DNA from 2 places in the Robertmurraya beringensis genome. Region 2 is predicted to be linked to the other one. Evidence: a T-box and tRNA genes for the amino acid it is inferred to sense, from the RefSeq annotation. Region 2 holds a T-box; the other holds one or more tRNA genes.

Region 1 (10,252 bases), on a different contig from region 2:
AATTTATTACTTAACAGAGATTCATAAACAAATTCTCCATTATGCTTAATTCGAGTTGCACTATCACCTAGAATCCACAAATCTTCGGTATCCACACCAAATAACTCTTCTACACGTTCACATTGCTTACCAGTAACGGGAGCAAATACTACTCCTTTTTCTTTCATGATCTTCTTTACATCCTGGTACAGTTCTCTATTAAAATCACCACTATTATTTAAGAACGTTCCATCCATATCAGTTAACACTAATTTAATCATTATGGTTCCCCCATTATTTCTACTTCGTGACTTATTAAACTTCTTTAATAAGTGATGTGAATAATATATCATATGAGATCTTATAGAGAGTATAAAAATGAGATAAACAGTTATTAATAATGATGAATGATAAACGTTACAACCATGTAACACAGCGTTACATAGTAAGAATGAAAAATATGCAAAAAAAGACACAACCCTTTAAAGGATTGTGCCTTACTAGACAAGTTTTACTCAACCGTTACTGATTTGGCAAGGTTTCTTGGCTTATCTACGTCACACTCACGGTGTAGTGCTGCATAGTAAGCGATCAGCTGGGTTGGAATAACAGAGACTAAAGGTGTTAAAATTTCGTGTACTTCTGGAATAACAAATCGATCTTCTTCCATTTCTAAACCTTTCATGGAAATGATACATGGGTTTGCTCCACGAGCTACTACCTCTTTCACATTTCCGCGAATGCTTAGGTTCACACTTTCTTGAGTTGCTAGAGCGATGATTGGAGTACCATCTTCAATTAAAGCAATCGTTCCATGCTTTAATTCTCCACCTGCAAAGCCCTCCGCTTGAATATAAGAGATTTCTTTCAGCTTTAGTGAAGCTTCAAGAACTACATAAAAGTCGATTCCACGGCCAATAAAGAACGCATTTCTAGTGGTTGATAAATACTCACGTGCAATGGCTTCAAACTCATCTTTAGAATCACATAGTACCTCGATGGCATTTGCTACGATTCCTAGCTCATGAATTAAATCAAAGTTCACTTCAAGTCCACGTTTTTTCGCTATTACTTCTGATAAGATAGACAGAACCGCAATTTGTGCCGTGTATGCTTTCGTAGATGCCACCGCAATTTCAGGACCAGCATGTAGCAGAAGTGTATAATCGGCTTCACGTGATAATGTTGAACCCGGCACATTCGTTACCGTTAACGTCTTATAACCAAGCTTTTTCACATGAACTAACACCTGACGGCTATCTGCGGTCTCTCCACTTTGAGAAATAAAGATAAATAATGGATTTGCTGATAATAATGGTGTGTTATAAGCAAACTCACTTGCAATATGAACCTCAACTGGAATATGAGCAATCTTTTCAATTAATTGCTTCCCAACAAGTCCTGCGTGATAAGAAGTTCCCGCCGCAATGATGTACACTCGATCAGACTGATCCACTGCATCCACAATGTCTTGGTCAATCACAAGCTGACCTGATTCATTTTGGTACTGTTGAATAATTTTACGAATAACAGCTGGCTGCTCATCAATTTCCTTCAACATGTAGTGAGGGTAGGTGCCTTTTTCAATATCACTTGCATCAAGCTCTGCTGTATAAGGTGCACGAGTAATGGTTTCACCTTCAAGGTTTTGAATGGTTACTTCATCTTTCGTAACAATGACTACTTCTTTATCCATTAGTTCTACATATTGATTGGTCACTTGAAGCATCGCCATTGCGTCACTAGCCACTACATTGAACCCGTCTCCAAGACCAACTAAAAGAGGACTTTTGTTTTTCGCAACAAAAATCGTCTCATTGTTTTGAGAGTCAAGCAAGGCAAGGGCATATGAACCCTTCAAAAGTTTCAATGTTTTACGGAATGCAGCTTCTACTTCAAGGCCTTCACTCACGAATAAATCGATTAATTGAACGATAACTTCTGTATCTGTGTCACTCTCAAAGTGAACATTTTGTAGATACTCTTTCTTCAACAAGTCATAGTTCTCAATAACTCCATTATGAACAAGTGTTAAACGAGTCGTAGAACTTTGATGTGGATGGGCATTCACTTTGCTTGGCACCCCGTGTGTTGCCCAGCGAGTGTGACCAATACCTGTATTTGCCATTACACCTAAGTCGACAATTTCACGTAAGTCTGCAATACGACCCTTTTCCTTAAACACGTGAACGCCTGTATCATTCATTACTGCAATACCAGCAGAATCATAACCTCTATATTCAAGCTTTTCTAGCCCTTTTAATAAAATTTCCTTTGAGTCATTATTACCGATATATCCAACGATTCCACACATAAGTGTAATTCCTCCTAATTTACGGAGGCAAGTTGCTAACGAGGGCAGACTTGCCCCCTAGTCTCTGTGATATTTATTGTTAGCATTTATTGATTTAAGCATTCTTTTTCCCTTTGTCCATCGGGTTACCCCAATGATTTTTAGAAAAAGCATACGATTGTGCTTAACAATCGGGAGGCATCCGCCGAAAAATCGATAAACCTCCTCCTCGTCAACTAGCCGCTCTTCGTCCATTAGCTAGTTCAGGCGCTTTAAGTTTTTATATTTTTTACCTCTATCCTCCTTCCGACTTCTTTACAAAATCAGGATAATCATACAATATGGATAGGCCTTCGTCAACAAAAATCTATGTGACATAAAGTATCCCATATATAAAAAATATGCATGAGGGGTTGTAAACGTTCCCCACATGCATATTTCTAGGTGATATTATAGTCCCATTTCTTCCTGAACAACTGCTGCTATACGGCTTACGTAAGACTCACAAAGCTCCTCTGTTGGTGCTTCTGCCATGACTCTTACAAGTGGTTCTGTACCTGAAGGTCGAACAAGAATACGTCCGTTACCGTTCATTTCGGTCTCTACCTCTGAAATAATAGCACTTACCTTTTCATTGTCTGTAACATGGTACTTATCCGTTACGCGAATGTTCACCAGCTTTTGAGGGAATTTTTTCATTTCTCCTGCAAGTTCCGAAAGTGGCTTCTTCGTGATCTTCATGATATTTGCTAACTGGAGGCCAGTAAGCAATCCATCTCCGGTTGTGTTGTAGTCTAGGAAAATGATGTGTCCTGACTGTTCACCACCTAAGTTGTAGCCTGTCTTTTTCATTTCTTCCACAACATAACGGTCACCTACTGCGGTTTGAACACTTTCAACTCCGTGACCTTCCAAGCCCTTATAGAAACCAAGATTACTCATTACAGTCGAAACCACTGTATTGTGCTTGAGTCTTCCTTGCTCCTTCATGAACTTAGCACAAATATACATAATCTGATCTCCGTCAACGATATCTCCATTTTCATCGATGGCAATTAATCGATCTCCATCACCATCAAAAGAGAGGCCCACATCTGCACCTTTTTCTTTAACAAAAGCTGAAAGTGCCTCAGGGTGTGTCGAACCAACACCATCATTGATATTTAGTCCATTAGGAGACGCTCCCATTGTTGAAAGATCAGCATCTAGGTCAGCAAATAAGTGTGTAGCTAGTGAAGAAGTAGCGCCGTGAGCACAATCTAGAGCAATATGTATTCCCGTAAAATCTTCATCAACCGTTTGTTTTAAGTATTGAAGATATTTTTGTCCACCTTCAAAATAATCATTAACTTGTCCTAAATCTGAACCGACTGGTCTAGGCAGTTCATCTTTTTCAAGATCCATTAAACCTTCAATCTCCAGTTCTTGCTCATCAGAAAGCTTAAAGCCATCTGGTCCAAAGAATTTAATTCCGTTATCAGCTACCGGGTTATGAGAAGCTGATATCATAACTCCAGCTTGTGCTCCAAGTGCTTTCGTTAAGTATGCCACTCCAGGTGTTGAAATCACGCCTAAGCGCATGACCTCTGCACCAATAGATAAAAGGCCTGCAACAAGAGCCCCCTCTAGCATATGTCCTGAAATACGAGTATCACGTCCAATGATCACCTTCGGACGGTCTTTATCTTTTGTTAAAACATACCCACCAAAACGTCCTAGTTTGAATGCTAATTCTGGTGTTAACTCACTGTTTGCTACTCCTCGCACCCCATCAGTACCGAAATATTTACCCATTAAAAGATCTCTCCTTAATAATTGTTGTGCATCTATGCTTCACGTTCTGTAATCGAAATTTTTGCTGTCTTTTGGTTGATCGTCCAACTAATATTTGTTGGACCAGTGACGTTTAGATCTACAGTATGTTCTCCTTCACCTAAACCAGCTAAATTAAGGATGACGCTAAAGTCACTTTCTTTTAAGGAGCCTATTATATTGCTCTCCCCTGTTGCGGTAATTGAAACTGTCCCATCAAGCGGTTCATTGTATGACATATCAAAGTCGGCTGCCAATCCATTTGCTTTAATCGGAATATTTGAAAAGGTAATATCCTCTTCCCGACTGACCTTAACGGTGACTTCAACAGTTTCCGGATCCACACTAACTATGCCTTCAGATATAATGACCGGCAGAGTCAGAGTCGTATCATCATTTATGGAACTAACATCTACCTCCACACGTACAGATTCTGTCTTGTTTAATATATCCGCATTAGCAAGTATGGTTGCTTGGGATTGAGCTAAGTCAATGGATTCAATAGTTACCCCACTGGGGGGAGTTCCTCTTTCAACTATTTTAATAGGAACTTCTTTACTAGACGCCTTTACTGGTATGGTCACCTCAACTGTATCTGATTCAAGTATGACATCCAGTTTATTTAGGTCTTGATCCAAGACTAAAATTTTCGCTTCCTTCGTTACAGTATCCTCGATCTTTCCTTCTAAATCTATCGTTGCTTTTACATAAGTGATTTTTTCGATCACATCTTTTGCGCCGGTAATTTTCACTTTGTTAGGCTTAACAATCGCCTGCTCAGCGGAATAACCATCTGCAACAAGACTTGAATTATACTCGGGCTCCACCTTGAATTCTTGAGTTACCTTCTCTTGTATAGATACATCAGCATAATTCGGTTCAATTTCCACCGTTAGTCTGTCGGACACATCTCTAATTTCAATTGGTACGCGTTGTGTACCGATCTCTGCCTCTGATAAATCCACATACACTTCATATGATCGAGAGGTCTTTGCTTGCTGCAAGAGATTTTTAGGTCCACTTAACTTGATGGTTACAGTACTAGGAACCCCACTTACGACAAGGTTTTCCGTATCATAATAACTTTTCACGGGAACGTCTGTGATTGTTTCAGTTTCTTGATCCTGTGGCACATTAATCGATAAATCTTCTCCGTCATACACGTATACGAAAAGCAAGAAGGCTAATAGCAAGGCAACAACCCTAATAAACCATCGATTATCAATTAGTTTATCAATTAGATTATCCATTCTTTTTTCCCCTCCAATTCCATCGAGGTGTGGAGGTTTGCTTCGGTTTTATTGGAGTAATAAATTCATTGGCTAACATTTGCTTAAACTGTTCAAGCTTTAAGTCACGGTGAAGTTCTCCATTTTTAGTAAGTGAGATGGACCCGGTTTCTTCAGAGACAATAACGGTTACACTATCTGTCACTTCACTAATTCCTAGAGCCGCTCTGTGCCTTGTTCCTAGTTCCTTAGAAATAAAAGGACTCTCAGATAACGGTAGATAACAGGCAGCTGCTGCAACCATATTCTTTTGAATAATAACTGCACCATCATGAAGCGGTGTATTTGGTATAAATATATTAATTAATAGCTCTGAGGAGATTTTCGCTTGTAAGCCAATTCCAGTCTCTATGTAATCTCCCATACCGGTTTCTCTTTCAATTGACATTAACGCACCGATTCTACGCTTTGCCATATAATCAGTTGCTTTTGTAATCGCTTCTACCATTTTTTCCTGTTCTTCCTCTTCCTGTCCACCTGTTCGAGAGAAGAACCGCCCTCGACCTAGCTGTTCAAGTGCTCTTCTAAGCTCTGGCTGAAAGATAATAATAATCCCAAGAACTCCCCAAAGCAATACTTGTTCCATCATCCAATTCAGTGTTTTTAGGCTAAACCAATCACTAATCACTGTCACCATTAATATAACAAATATCCCTTTAAGCAGTTGGACTGCCTTCGTACCTTTAATAACCATGATCAGCTTATAGATCACGTACCAAACTAGGAGAATGTCAATGGTAATGGATAAGTATTTCAAAACATCGAAATCCGCAATCGACATTGTACTTCCTCCAAATATATTTTTCAAAGCATTAAGCTAATAATTTTGTTTAACTTTTTTATTATAACATAAAATTGAAATGACAAATAATTTGCTCTTATTATAAGAAAAAATTAGTCACTCCTATACGAGCGACTAATTTATCAATCCTTATCTTGAAAAACGCTAACAAGCTCTTTGCTTGTCTTTTTTATATGATACCAAATCCATTCAAACACTTCATTTACTTCTTTAATCTCACCCGTAACATGTCCTGCAGAGGCCAAATAATTTTCTCCGTTAATTTGCCCGTTAATGACAGTTACATCACCTTCAACCTTTCCCTCAATTTGAAGGGCGCCGTTTCTAACAGTTATATCCCCTTTAACTACTTCACCCTCAGGAACAATAACGGTATTATTATGAACCACTAAATTTGGTTGCTTTGTTACTGAAAACTCTTGATCTTTATTCCAAGTTGAAAGAACACTACCTGTCATTAAAATGATAAAAAGTGATGCTGCGGTCAATAAAGGATGCTGTCGGAACCATCGATTGACACCCACCCTTCTTTTTTCTTTAGGTAGTCGAGCCATTACATTTTCAGTAAAATTACTAGGTGCCTGTATATGAGAAGTGCTCTGCACTAAGGCAATTGCCTTCTCTAATTCATGAAAATAACTTTGACATTTTGGGCAGGTCTGTAAATGCTTTTTTAGTAGCTGTTCATCTTGATCTTCAATTTCTTCATCTAGATATTCATGCATATACAAGACAATGTTATCTGGACACTTCACTGATTTTCACCTCTCATTAAACATTTCTTAATTGGTGTCGTAATGCTTCCCTACCCCTATGTATCCTTGTTTTTACTGTGCCTAGTGGGATATCTAGTATCTCACTAATTTCATTTAATGAAAGCTCTTCAATATATTTTAGAACAATTACAGATCGATATTTTTCTGGCAACTTAGTAATTTCTCGTTGAATCGTCTCTTGTAGTTCAAGACTCTCTATTTCATCTTCAGGAAGAATCGTATCTGATGCAATTTGAGAATACATGGTCAGTCCATCTGTACCTGATACTTCTGCATCAAGGTAGTAGTCTGGCTTTTTCTTTCGAATCCGATCAATACATAGGTTTGTTGCAATTCTATATAACCAAGTTGAAAACTTTAAATCAATATTAAAGCTGGATATGTTAACATATCCTCTAATAAATGCCTCTTGTGCCATATCCTCCGCTTCATGACGATTACCAAGAATTCGAAAACAAAGTTGAAAAACTTTGTCCTTATATATCTCAACGATTTCCCCGTATGCGCTTTGGTCCCCTTTTAACACTTGCTTGATTCTTTTTTTAATCAGTGCTTCCATTCCTATACCTCCGCTCTAATGCGGCTACTCGATAATACGTATCGATACCGGAAAAGGTTTCATTACTTACAAAAAATTTTTCTCCACTACATATTTTAACAAATATTTACTGTAAATAGTTTAAAAATTTTGGCTCTGGGTATAAATGTAGAAATTAGGGAGGTTATTATATCATTACGAATAGGAGTGAATCATATGGATAAGCAATCTCTTCTTAAAGATATTGAAGCTCATCGTAGAAAAATGGTGAGCCAAGCATCTCACTCTTCATTAAGCAATGAAAAAGTAATCATACTTAGTAAAAAATTGGACAATCTATTAAATAAATACGACAGATTAATAAAAAATAGCAGCAACTCTTTATGAGAGTTACTGCTATTGTGTTATAATAATTTTTCGCCAAATAACGAACCCATCAGAGCAACAGCTACTGATGCTGTTTTATTTTTATCATCTAATATCGGATTAACTTCGACAAATTCAGCGGATGTAATAAGTTTAGATTCTGCAAGCATTTCCATGGCAAGATGGCTTTCTCTGTAGCTAATCCCACCGGTAACAGGTGTTCCTACTCCTGGAGCATCATGTGGATCTAACCCATCTAAGTCTAAAGAGAGATGTACCCCATCCGTTCTCTCTTTTAAATACTCAATCGTTTCTTCCATCACCTTTGTCATACCTAAACGATCGATTTCATGCATCGTGTATACTTTTATACCAATCTCTTTTATTAACTCTTTTTCTCCCTCATCAAGTGCTCTTGCACCTATTAGAACAATATTTTCAGGTTTAATTTTAGGTTCAAATCCTCCGACACTTGTTAACATCTTATGTCCAATACCCAGACTTACAGCCAATGGCATTCCGTGAATATTTCCAGAAGGTGAAGTTTCCGCCGTATTAAGATCCCCATGTGCGTCATACCAAATAACACCCAAACTTTTGTAATGCTTTGAAACTCCAGCTAATGTTCCAATTGCAATACTGTGGTCTCCTCCAAGGACAAGCGGAAAGGATCCTGAAGAGATTGCTTGATCAACTTCCTTTGATAGTGCCTCATTTTTTTCTGCGACAAGATGTAAGTTTCTTAGATTAGATTGCTCGTCTATCACAACCTCAGGTCTTCCAATCGGGATATCCCCTAAATCATGTACTTCATCAAAAAGGTTTCGTAATCTTTCAACAACCCCAGCATACCTAATGGCACTCGGCCCCATATCCACCCCACGTCTCATTTGACCAAGATCCATTGGCATCCCAATAATTGATAGTTTTTTCATCCTCTAACCCCCTGTCTGTTCTCCCTCCTATTTTATACATTTATATGTCTGTGACTCAACTCGACAAAATCGCGCATAAATATGCAGTCAATATCCAATTTTCAAATAACTTTACGTACAAAAAAACCTTAGGAAATATTCCTAAGGTTTCAATGAGCCATGAAGGACTCGAACCTTCGACCCTCTGATTAAAAGTCAGATGCTCTACCGACTGAGCTAATGGCTCAAGATATTAGTGTCTAGCTACAGCAACTAGGGGCTCGGGGTTATAAGGCAAAGTCTCCAGAGGTCAGCACCTCCTACAGCCTTCGCCTTATACCAGTCGCCCCTATTCAAGTTGCTTCCGCTTTTTCCGACTGGGCTAGCTGGATTCGAACCAACGCATGACGGAGTCAAAGTCCGTTGCCTTACCGCTTGGCTATAGCCCAAAAGTCAAAATAAAAAGGACATTTTTAGTTTGTCCATTTTTAGACTTACTATGTAATTTAAATGGTGGAGGGGGACGGATTCGAACCGCCGAACCCAAGGGAGCGGATTTACAGTCCGCCGCGTTTAGCCACTTCGCTACCCCTCCATTATTCGAAATGAAGCATGGTGCCGGTGAGAGGACTTGAACCCCCAACCTACTGATTACAAGTCAGTTGCTCTACCAATTGAGCTACGCCGGCTTATTAGGAAGACTACTTTTCACAGAAGTGAAAAGTAGTCTTGATGGAGGATGACGGGATCGAACCGCCGACCCCCTGCTTGTAAGGCAGGTGCTCTCCCAGCTGAGCTAATCCTCCGAAATAGAATGTTATTTTCACTTTGCGAAAAAACTTGGTTATTTTCACTTTGCGAAAAAACTTGGTTATTTTCACTTCGTGAAAAAACTTGGTGACCCCTACGGGATTCGAACCCGTGTTACCGCCGTGAAAGGGCGGTGTCTTAACCGCTTGACCAAGGGGCCGTACTAGTAATCTATAAAACAGAGAGCTTCCAACCGGATTCGAACCGGTGACCTCTTCCTTACCATGGAAGTGCTCTACCTGCTGAGCTATGGAAGCATTCCAAAGAGCTCATAAGAGGTTGTCTTATGAAAATGGCTCCACAGGCAGGACTCGAACCTGCGACCGTTCGGTTAACAGCCGAATGCTCTACCAACTGAGCTACTGTGGAACGATAAAATATTAACGCCTGGCGACGTCCTACTCTCACAGAGGGAAACCCTCAACTACCATCGGCGCTGAAAAGCTTAACTTCCGTGTTCGGTATGGGAACGGGTGTGACCTTTTCGCTATCGCCACCAGACTATTTATGCGACACTATTTATTATAATAGTTTTTCGCGTTTTTTCAAGAGAAATTTTTAAGCATTCTCTCAAAACTAGATAATGAATGAAGAAGAAAGAAATACGTTTCATCGTTGTCCAGCTACAGCGCCTAGCCGCTCGAGGTCATAAGCCAAATCCCTCCAGAAGGCA
Region 2 (10,252 bases):
CTCTATGGGATTGACCCGATCCAAATGAAAAATATTGTGATTAGTGCAGTTGATGAATCAAGTGAGATACAGATTGATGAACTTAGAAAATCTGCAAGAGATTGGTATCAGCTTAACTTTTCTGACCAACTCCCGTTATTAATAGATAAAATACAACCACTTCCACATGTTACAACAACGGTGGAGCCTAAAACTCAAGAAGAGAAATTGGTTCAATACCTGGAGAAAACGTCTCCTCGACAATTGTTAATTGATATTTCTGGTGGGGGAGAACCATCGAAAAGTGATTTGCAAATTATTGAAGATGTGATGTTTCAACAAAAGCTTCTTCCTGGTGTGGTGAACGTGCTTATACAGTACGTATTATTGAAAACAGATATGAAGTTGACGAAGGCTTATGTGGATAAGATTGCTTCTCATTGGGCGCGTAAAAGGGTCCAGACGGTGTCTGAGGCAATGGAACTTGCCAAAAAAGAACATCGTCAATACTTAGACTGGGCAGAGGGGAAGCAAACAGCAAATCAAACTCCAAAGACTAGTGCTAGAAAAAAGGCCATACGAACAGAAAGCTTACCGGATTGGTTTGATAAAGAGGCTGAGGAAAAACCTATTCAAACAGGCACAGAAAATAATGAACTCGAAGAGAAAAAGCGTGCGTTACAGGAAAGATTAAAAAAATATACAAAGTAGGAGGTGGTTAAATGGAACGAATTAATGATACTTTAAAAAAACTCTCTGCCAGCTCAAATTTTCAGGAACGGTATGAGCGTCAAAAGCGGCAAGTTATGCAGCACCCGGACATTCGAGAATTTATTATTAAGCATAGTGACATCCTTACGAGCCAAATGATTGAAAGAAATTTGTCCAAGCTTTATGAGTATTCGACTCAATGCACGGAATGTACCGAATGTCCGAGCCTTGAGGGCTGTAAAAATATTATGCAGGGGTATCAGCCTCAATTAGTTCTTGTCCGTGGGTCTATTGAGATTCATTACGACCGCTGTCCTAGAAAGGTAATGTCAGACGAGAGAAGAAAAAGTGAGAAGCTCATTCAGAGTATGTATATGCCTAAAGAGATTTTACACGCTCGCTTTGCGGACCTTGACATGTCAGGTGATTACTCAGGTAGAATTGAAGCAATCTCATTAGCAGAGGAGTTTGTAGAAAACTACAATTCAAGTGTAAAGCAAAAGGGACTTTATTTTTACGGTGAGTTCGGAGTTGGCAAGTCATATTTGCTTGGAGCAATTGCTAATGAACTCGCAAAAAAGAAGGTATCTTCTATGATTGTGTACTTCCCAGAGTTGATTAGGGAGTTAAAAGGATCAATTGGTGACTCGACACTCAATGATAAAATTGAAAAAGTGAAACGAGAACCAGTGCTTATGATTGATGATATTGGTGCTGAAACGGTATCAAGTTGGGCGAGAGATGAAGTGCTAGGAACGATTCTTCAATTCCGTATGCTTGAAAATCTGCCTACCTTCTTTACATCGAACTTTAACTTTAACGAGTTAGAGCATCATTTAACGTATAGTCAACGTGGAGAAGAAGAGAAGATGAAAGCAAGAAGACTTCTAGAGAGGATTAGATACCTAGCTCATCCAGTCCAAGTGGATGGTCCAAATAGAAGGAAATAGGAAATAAAAGAGCCAGTGGAAAAAGTCCGCTGGCTCTTATTCTATTTTGACCAAGTTCCCCATATACATGAAAGCAGAGACTGTGAAAAAGAACATGCAGTAGCATGGACATTTCAAACGTTGATTTCACCAAAAGGGGGGATTTGGTTGTTTGAGATCATTTTCCAAAATAAAGAGGATGCGAAAAGATTTCACCAATTGCTAAAGAATCACGCACAATCCTCACACCATTTGAATCATGAGACTCTTCTTATAGAAGATAAACATATAGTAAAATGCGATGGAAAACTGGAAGAAGTGGTTGTGAAAAAAGCATTTGGACAATTTATTCAGGAAATTAAATTAGTGGATTGGTCTCGAGAAATCTTAAAGAATCATTTTTGTTATGATGACGAACATGAACAGGAACAGATATTAGATATTATTACTGCAATTGTTGACGGAAACAGAAGAGAACTCTTATCGTTTGTCGATGTGAACACACTAAATAACTTGGTAGAATCAGCTATTAATGAATTATTCTCACAGCGCTTGTCTTTTTCGTTCGACTCTTTCCAGCGCTTTCGACTGCGTTCCATTACGACTCTTATAGAGAGTGTGGTGGAGGTTGCGATTGATGAGTATAAACTTGAGCAGGAATACCAAATCTTTGTTCATACACTCAGAGAGTTTTTAGCAGAACGGAGTTCAATCAAGAAGGTCATTCATTTAATTGTGTCTGATACGATCACCTTTTTTGATGAACAATTCTTTGAACTAAAAAGAAAAGAAATTTTGCAGCTAATTGATCGAAAACTACTTTCTAATCACCCAGTCTACATTGATAGTGTCACCATTGCACCGTTGCTTTCGATGGCTCCCCAAAGGATTTATTTGTACACTGACGAACCGGAGCAACCTTTGGTTCGAACGATTTGTAATCTTTTTGAGGAAAGAGTAGTGGTGGCAGCCATGAACTTATTTCATGATCGAAAAAGGAAATTCGCCTTTGCGGCTGATGAGAATTTCTAGATAGATACTTGCTTTTCCCTCATGAACAAACTATAATACGTACATAATAAGGTACAACTTCATGATATAAATGTTACGATGAGGACATGAGCGTTTTATTTACGGTTATCAGAGAGGGAAGGCATTGGCTGGAAACTTCCTAACACGAATGAACAGCTTACCACCTCTAAACATCAGCCTTGAACAATTGATTAAGTATGGGCTGACGGCTAAAGTCCGTTATCTATTTATCTAAAGTCACTTTTGATGATTGATTAAAGTGAAAATTAGGGTGGAACCACGTGTTGTTTATAAACTCGTCCCTTTCCGAGGGACGAGTTTTTTTATTTTTATTTTATATTTAGGAGGAAAATGGTTATGTCAAATGTTGTAAAGTTAACGTTCCCAGACGGTGCAGTAAAGGAGTTTCCGCTTGGAACAACAACAGAAGATGTTGCTGCCTCCATTAGCCCAGGGCTTAAAAAGAAGGCATTGGCTGGAAAAGTAGATGGCCAGTTGTATGATCTTAAACGTCCGATTGAGCAAGATGGAGCAATTGAAATTGTCACTCAGGATAGTGCGGATGCACTTGAAATCCTTAGACATAGTAGTGCCCACTTAATGGCACAAGCGATTAAGCGTCTATACAAAAACGTAAAGCTTGGTGTGGGTCCAGTTATTGAAGGTGGATTTTACTACGATGTAGATATTGAGGAATCATTAACACCAGAAGATCTGCCTTTAATTGAAAAAGAAATGAAAAAAATTATTAACGAAAACATTGAGATTGTTCGAAAAGAAGTTAGTCGTGAGGAGGCTGTTCAGCTGTTCAAGGAGATTGGCGATGAATACAAGCTTGAGCTGATTGAAGCCATTCCTGCAGGAGAAACAGTAACTATTTATGAACAAGGGGATTTCTTCGACTTATGTCGTGGAGTTCATGTTCCATCGACAGGGAAATTGAAGGAATTAAAACTTCTGAGTATTGCGGGTGCTTATTGGAGAGGCGATAGCGATAATAAAATGCTTCAACGTATATACGGAACAGCTTTCTTCAAGAAAGAAGACTTGGCTGAACATCTTCGTCTACTGGAAGAAGCAAAAGAGCGTGATCATAGAAAAATAGGAAAAGAATTAAATTTATTTATGAACTCGCAAAAAGTGGGACAAGGTCTGCCAATGTGGTTACCAAAGGGTGCGACCATTCGTCGTATTATCGAGAGATATATCGTGGATAAGGAGTCACGACTTGGTTACGATCACGTGTACACACCTGTGATGGGAAGTGTTGATTTATATAAAACATCAGGGCACTGGGATCACTATCAAGAAGACATGTTCCCAGTTATGGAAATGGATAATGAGCAGCTTGTTCTACGTCCTATGAACTGTCCGCATCATATGATGATCTATAAGCACGGTATTCATAGTTATCGTGAGCTTCCAATTCGTATTGCTGAGCTTGGAACGATGCACCGCTATGAAATGTCTGGCGCACTTTCTGGACTTCAACGTGTACGTGGAATGACGTTAAACGATGCGCATATTTTTGTTCGTCCAGATCAAATCAAGGATGAATTCAAGCGAGTGGTAGGATTGGTATTAGAAGTGTACAAAGATTTTAATATCAATGATTACTCCTTCCGCCTGTCTTACCGTGATCCTGAAGATAAAGAAAAATATTTTGATGATGATCAAATGTGGGAAAAAGCTCAAAGCATGTTAAAAGAAGCGATGGATGACCTCGGGCTAAATTATTTTGAAGCAGAGGGTGAAGCGGCTTTTTATGGTCCAAAGCTTGATGTTCAAGTGAAGACAGCTCTTGGGAAGGAAGAAACCCTATCTACTGTCCAGTTAGACTTCTTGTTGCCAGAACGCTTTGATTTAAGTTATGTGGGTGAGGATGGGAAACAACACCGTCCTGTTGTTATTCACCGTGGGGTCGTTTCAACAATGGAACGATTTGTCGCGTTCTTGATTGAAGAATACAAAGGAGCTTTCCCTACTTGGTTAGCACCTGTACAGGTTCAAGTGATTCCTGTTTCTCCTGACGTTCATTTTGACTATGCAAAGCAAGTGCAAGAACTTCTACAGGCAGAAGGTATTCGCGTCGAAATTGATGATCGTAATGAGAAGATCGGTTACAAGATTCGTGAAGCACAAATGCAAAAAACTCCTTATATGCTAGTCGTTGGTGACAATGAAGTAGCTGAAAAGGCAGTGAATGTACGTAAATATGGGGAGCAAAAATCAGAGGTTGTTTCCTTTGAAACGTTTGTTGAAAACTTAAAAATGGAAGTAAAGCGCTAATGTTTTTCACAGAAGAGGATGTCTAATCATCCTCTTTATGTTTATTTTTTGAAAAGGTATTGCCACAAACGTATATTTTTGATACAATTCATTTCGTTGTGATAATAAGTGTTTCGTTGACATGAATTATTTATTGTGGTATAGTTGCTAAGGTAAATTGAATACGAGTTTGAGATAAAGAAGAAGCACCCGCTTCTCACCTGATTGACGCCAAAGCGCAGTTGGCAGGTTTTACGAAAAGGCTTATTACCGTATGGGTATCGTAAAGTGTGGGTGCATTCATCCGCACTTTTTTTATTTTTCTTATGAAAATGAAATCTTCTTAACCCAAACGTTGTATTCGCATTAAACCTTGGAGGTGTCCAGCTATTAGCAAAGACATGTTGTTGAACGAGGGTATTCGTGCCCGCGAAGTACGTCTAATTGATCAAAATGGCGAACAACTAGGCATTAAATCAAAAATCGAAGCACTTGAGATTGCTACGCGTGTAAATCTTGACGTTGTTCTTGTTGCACCAAACGCGAAACCACCAGTAGCACGTATTATGGACTACGGTAAGTTTAAGTTTGAGCAGCAGAAGAAAGAAAAAGAAGCACGTAAAAATCAAAAAATCATAACCACTAAAGAAGTTCGACTTAGCCCAACCATTGATGAGCATGACTTTAATACAAAGTTACGTAATGCGATTAAATTCTTGGAAAAAGGCGATAAAGTAAAAGCATCGATTCGATTTAAAGGTCGTGCAATTACACATAAAGAGATCGGACAACGTGTTTTAGTCCGCTTTGCAGAAGCTTGTAAAGAAGTAGCAACAGTGGAATCTCATCCGAAAATGGATGGCAGAAGCATGTTTATGACATTAGCACCTAAAAACGACAAGTAATGAGGAGGAATCCCTAATGCCAAAAATGAAAACTCACCGCGGCGCAGCAAAGCGTTTCAAGAGAACAGGATCTGGTAAACTGAAGCGTTCACACGCATACAGAAGCCATTTATTCGCTAACAAATCTACAAAAGCAAAGCGTAAGCTTCGCAAAGGAACTCTAGTTTCTTCAGGCGATTACAAGCGCATTCGTAACTTACTAGTAAATCTTAAGTAATTGCAAATTAGGAGGGAAAACATATGCCACGTGTTAAAGGCGGTACAGTAACTCGCAGACGTCGTAAAAAAGTTATTAAATTAGCAAAAGGTTATTATGGTTCAAAACATACATTATACAAAGTAGCTAACCAACAGGTTATGAAATCTCTAATGTATGCATTCCGTGATCGTCGCCAAAAGAAGCGTGACTTCCGTAAGCTTTGGATCACTCGTATCAATGCAGCAGCTCGTATGAACGGTCTTTCTTATAGCCGTTTAATGCACGGTTTAAGCGTTGCAGGTATCGAAGTAAACCGTAAAATGCTTGCTGAACTTGCAGTAAGCGACGAAAAAGCATTTGCTCAATTAGCTGATGCTGCTAAGCAAAGCCTAGCAAAATAATTGACTTATTAGTCAATAGAAGCCATTCTCTTACAAGAGGGTGGCTTTTTTAAGTCCTTCAAGGAGGTATGGTATGTTTACATATATTTGGATTTATTTATTGGTGATAAATATCGTTAGTTGTACGTTGATGTATGCAGATAAACAGAAGGCTAAGAAAAATGAATTTCGAATTAAAGAGGCGACACTGTGGCAATTTGCCTTTTTTGGAGGAGCCTTAGGCGCATTTATTGGAATGAGGTCCTTTCGTCATAAAACGAAGCATCCTAACTTTAAATGGGGATTGCCTTTTTTGACTGTTCTTCAAATCGGTCTATTGCTTTACTATGTATGGAATTAAGGGAATAGTTGTCATAGAAATGGTCCTGCCTCGATAAGCTGTAATAGACATCAAGAAACTGCTTAAGGGGTGGTCATATGGATGAGGAGTTAGCATTACTGCTTGTCATGTTTCAGGCTGGTGGAGTTTTCACCCCGATAATATTCGTCTTGTTCCATTCGTTACGTCAGTTTTTATTTATTCCAGTAGTCATTATCTGTATTGCAGGTGGAATTCTTTTTGGCACAGTGGCAGGTACGGTATACTCGCTGATTGGGTTAATGATTAGCAGTCTACTGTTTTTTGCTCTCGTGTCTAAGTTTCCGCGAACACAAGAAAAATTGTCTTCGATTCGGAAAAAGTGGTTTGGAGAGTATCGTAATTTAACAGTTAGTCAGATTTCAATTTTACGCCTAGTTCCTTTTGTACACTATCAGCTATTAAATTTTTGTTTAATGGAAAGACACCGTGCTTTTAAAGAGTATTCAAAGGCAGCCTTTATTACGAATCTTCCATTAGCTTTCTTTTACACGGTCTTTGGTCAATTTATTAGTCAATTTACACCGACGATGATTGTTATTATATTGTTTTCTTTATCGATTCTTGTGTATGTTCTAAGAGAGAAGATGACGATTATTAAGTGGAGAGATTTTTTTAAGGAAACAAAGCTAGAGAAGCAGGGATAAAAAAACGTTCAAGGGAAAACCCTTGAACGTTTATTTTTTCATAAATTCATGAATGGGACTTTTCCAGTCAATTTTTGCATTCGGATAAAAAACAGCTACTTCCATCTCGATATTACGGAAATCTTCCTTTGACAAACCATTTAGCGCAGAGGTATTATGTGGCCAAATGAATATCGAAACAACCTCGAAGGTGTGATCGGTTGTACCTAAGTATTTTTCGCCTTCGAAAATAACGCCTTTATAGGTTAAAAGGAAATTCTTACGAACATTTTTTATATCATCGAGTAAAAAGAATTGCTTTTGCTCGTGAGCTAGCTCCAATTTACGCTTTGGGTTTAACACAAATTTGAAGGCGCTGTATATTAAAAATAAGATAAATGCTATTAGAAGCATGCGTAGTAGCCACATCATACTTAAGCCCTCCACTCTTCATTTTTCTTTATATACGTCTTTATTTGAAAAAGGTTTCATTAAATATTGCTTTTAAGTGAATTTTTTTCTTAATTTCATTATGATTAAAGTAATATAAATAGAAAAGAGTGAAATGATGGATTTACGAGAGTTATTTGAAATGCAAAAAGGTTTGGATATACATATCGCAGAAAAACACCAATTACAAACAGATAGTCTTATAAGTAGAAAGGTTCTAGCTTTGTTGGTTGAACTTGGTGAACTAGCAAATGAGACGCGTTGTTTTAAGTTTTGGAGTGTAAAAGGTGCTTCTCCGAAAGAAGTCATTTTAGAGGAATTTGTAGATGGAGTTCATTTTATTTTATCAATTGGTCTTGATTGTGGATTAGAGCGTGATGTACAGGTAGAAGAATTGGTAATAGAAGAGGAAAATGTGACAAATCAGTTTTTATCTATGTATGAAACGGTTCATCGCTTTTCTGCAGAAAGGAGTATGGATACGTATCGTAGCATGCTAGAAAGTTATTTTATTTTAGGCAAGATGCTAGGGTTTACATCAGATGAAATAAAAGAAGCATATATCTCTAAAAATGAAGTAAATTATAAAAGGCAGAAGGAAGGGTACTAACGTATACTTTGTGCAATTAAGTTGTACCTAGTATACTATAAACAGAATACATATTAAGGGAGTCGAAATAAATGACAAAACTTGATGATACTTTAGCGATGCTCAAGGAATTAACAGATGCAAAGGGGATTCCAGGGAATGAGCGTGAGCCAAGAGAAGTGATGAACAAACATATTGCTCCGTATGCGGATGAAGTAACAACTGATGGACTTGGCAGCTTAATTGCGAAAAAAGTGGGAGATGCGAACGGTCCCAAGGTAATGGTTGCGGGTCACTTGGATGAAGTAGGATTTATGATCACGCAAATTGATGATAAAGGGTTCCTACGCTTCCAAACGGTTGGTGGCTGGTGGTCACAGGTTATGTTAGCACAGCGAGTGACGATTGTTACCAGAAAGGGAGATGTGACAGGAGTTATCGGGTCAAAACCACCACATATCTTGTCTCCTGAAGCTAGAAAAAAACCAGTAGAAATTAAAGATATGTTTATTGATATTGGTGCATCAAGTCGTGAGGAAGCAACAGAGTGGGGAGTCCGTCCTGGTGACATGGTCGTTCCATACTTTGAGTTTACTGTGATGAACAATGAAAAGCTTTTATTAGCAAAAGCTTGGGATAATCGGATTGGGTGTGCGATTGCAATTGATGTCTTAAAACAATTAAAGAATGAAGAGCATCCAAATATTGTATACGGAGTTGGAAGTGTACAAGAAGAGGTAGGCTTACGTGGAGCACGTACTTCAGCTGCAGCAATAGAGCCTGATATTGGGTTTGGAGTAGATGTTGGAATTGCTGGTGACACTCCTGGTGTGTCGGAGAAGGAAGCGCAAAGTAAAATGGGCAAAGGACCTCAAATCATTTTGTATGACGCAAGTATGGTGTCTCACAAAGGATTAAGAGATTTAGTAACGGATACAGCGGATGAACTTGGAATTCCATATCAATTCGATGCAATCGCTGGAGGTGGCACGGATGCGGGTTCCATCCATATATCTCATAAAGGAGTCCCTTCATTAGCCATTACGATTGCAACTCGCTACATCCATTCACATGCAGCAATGCTGCACCGTGATGACTACGAAAACGCAGTTAAGCTAATCGTTGAAGTCATCAAACGTCTAGACCGTGAAACAGTAGACCGTATTACTCTCGAATAGAGACCAAACAAAGACAGCATGCCAAGGCATGCTGTCTTTGTTTGGCTAATCGGGCACAAGTGTCCACCTCAGGCGGACAAAACCACCCCAACTGTCCACGGGTGGTGTCTGTCACCTTCCGTGGACAAACCAAAGAATTTGTCCACGAGCGGTGACAGACACCCTATTTTAGGCCGGTTTCTAGGGTTTGGAGCATTTCGTTTTTTTCTTGGTCGGATGCATTTTTCCAGATGACTTCAAAAAGTACTCCTAAACCTGGAAGCATTTTTTCTTCGCCGTTTTGAATGGCGTCTACGATCGTGTCTCGTAGCTCGTCTTGTGTATTTCCTGATACATTATGAATAACTGCATTTCTTAAGTTAAGATTCATTTTTTACCCACTCCTTCTTCATTTTCTTTAATATGTTTTCTATTTTTGTTATTATTATGTACTTAAGTTACGCTATAATTAGAAAACCCGAGAAAAAAGGAAAGAAGGGGTTTTACCTTGAAGCATATTCACTCGAGTAGTAACCCAAAGGTGAAGCAATGGAAGAAACTATTAACGAAAAAGGAAAGAGATAAAACAGGCCTATTTTTAGTCGAAGGGTTCCATCTAGTGGAGGAAGCGCTAAAAGCAGGTCGATT

What was found. A T-box is a leader RNA that pairs with one kind of tRNA and senses whether it is charged. The one in region 2 lies ahead of thrS (threonine--tRNA ligase), so its partner is inferred to be a tRNA-Thr.
Region 1: it has a tRNA-Thr gene. The T-box ahead of thrS (threonine--tRNA ligase) is inferred to sense a tRNA for this amino acid. The anticodon was not compared.

What each region holds. Positions count from the first base shown of each region.
Region 1 covers NZ_JBHLUU010000010.1:18-10,269, reverse strand. Annotated here, with positions in the region: gene ACFFHF_RS01780 (HAD-IIB family hydrolase) at 1-260, opposite strand, end outside; gene glmS (glutamine--fructose-6-phosphate transaminase (isomerizing)) at 491-2,293, opposite strand; gene glmM (phosphoglucosamine mutase) at 2,723-4,066, opposite strand; gene ACFFHF_RS01765 (CdaR family protein) at 4,099-5,334, opposite strand; gene cdaA (diadenylate cyclase CdaA) at 5,327-6,154, opposite strand; gene ACFFHF_RS01755 (zf-HC2 domain-containing protein) at 6,298-6,930, opposite strand; gene sigW (RNA polymerase sigma factor SigW) at 6,947-7,510, opposite strand; gene ACFFHF_RS01745 (aspartyl-phosphate phosphatase Spo0E family protein) at 7,706-7,876, shown strand; gene rocF (arginase) at 7,894-8,790, opposite strand; tRNA gene ACFFHF_RS01735 (tRNA-Lys) at 8,944-9,016, opposite strand; tRNA gene ACFFHF_RS01730 (tRNA-Gln) at 9,147-9,218, opposite strand; tRNA gene ACFFHF_RS01725 (tRNA-Tyr) at 9,281-9,364, opposite strand; tRNA gene ACFFHF_RS01720 (tRNA-Thr) at 9,383-9,458, opposite strand; tRNA gene ACFFHF_RS01715 (tRNA-Val) at 9,503-9,575, opposite strand; tRNA gene ACFFHF_RS01710 (tRNA-Glu) at 9,665-9,739, opposite strand; tRNA gene ACFFHF_RS01705 (tRNA-Thr) at 9,764-9,836, opposite strand; tRNA gene ACFFHF_RS01700 (tRNA-Asn) at 9,873-9,948, opposite strand; rRNA gene rrf (5S ribosomal RNA) at 9,965-10,080, opposite strand.
Region 2 covers NZ_JBHLUU010000015.1:82,145-92,396, forward strand. Annotated here, with positions in the region: gene ACFFHF_RS02705 (replication initiation and membrane attachment family protein) at 1-690, shown strand, start outside; gene dnaI (primosomal protein DnaI) at 702-1,640, shown strand; gene ytxC (sporulation protein YtxC) at 1,788-2,651, shown strand; T-box leader at 2,718-2,958, shown strand; gene thrS (threonine--tRNA ligase) at 3,009-4,940, shown strand; ribosomal protein L20 leader region at 5,112-5,241, shown strand; gene infC (translation initiation factor IF-3) at 5,321-5,824, shown strand; gene rpmI (50S ribosomal protein L35) at 5,841-6,041, shown strand; gene rplT (50S ribosomal protein L20) at 6,065-6,424, shown strand; gene ACFFHF_RS02740 (DUF1294 domain-containing protein) at 6,498-6,764, shown strand; gene ACFFHF_RS02745 (TVP38/TMEM64 family protein) at 6,842-7,429, shown strand; gene ACFFHF_RS02750 (sigma-w pathway protein ysdB) at 7,460-7,840, opposite strand; gene ACFFHF_RS02755 (dUTP diphosphatase) at 7,974-8,468, shown strand; gene ACFFHF_RS02760 (M20/M25/M40 family metallo-hydrolase) at 8,540-9,625, shown strand; gene sspI (small acid-soluble spore protein SspI) at 9,789-9,995, opposite strand; gene ACFFHF_RS02770 (TrmH family RNA methyltransferase) at 10,113-10,252, shown strand, end outside.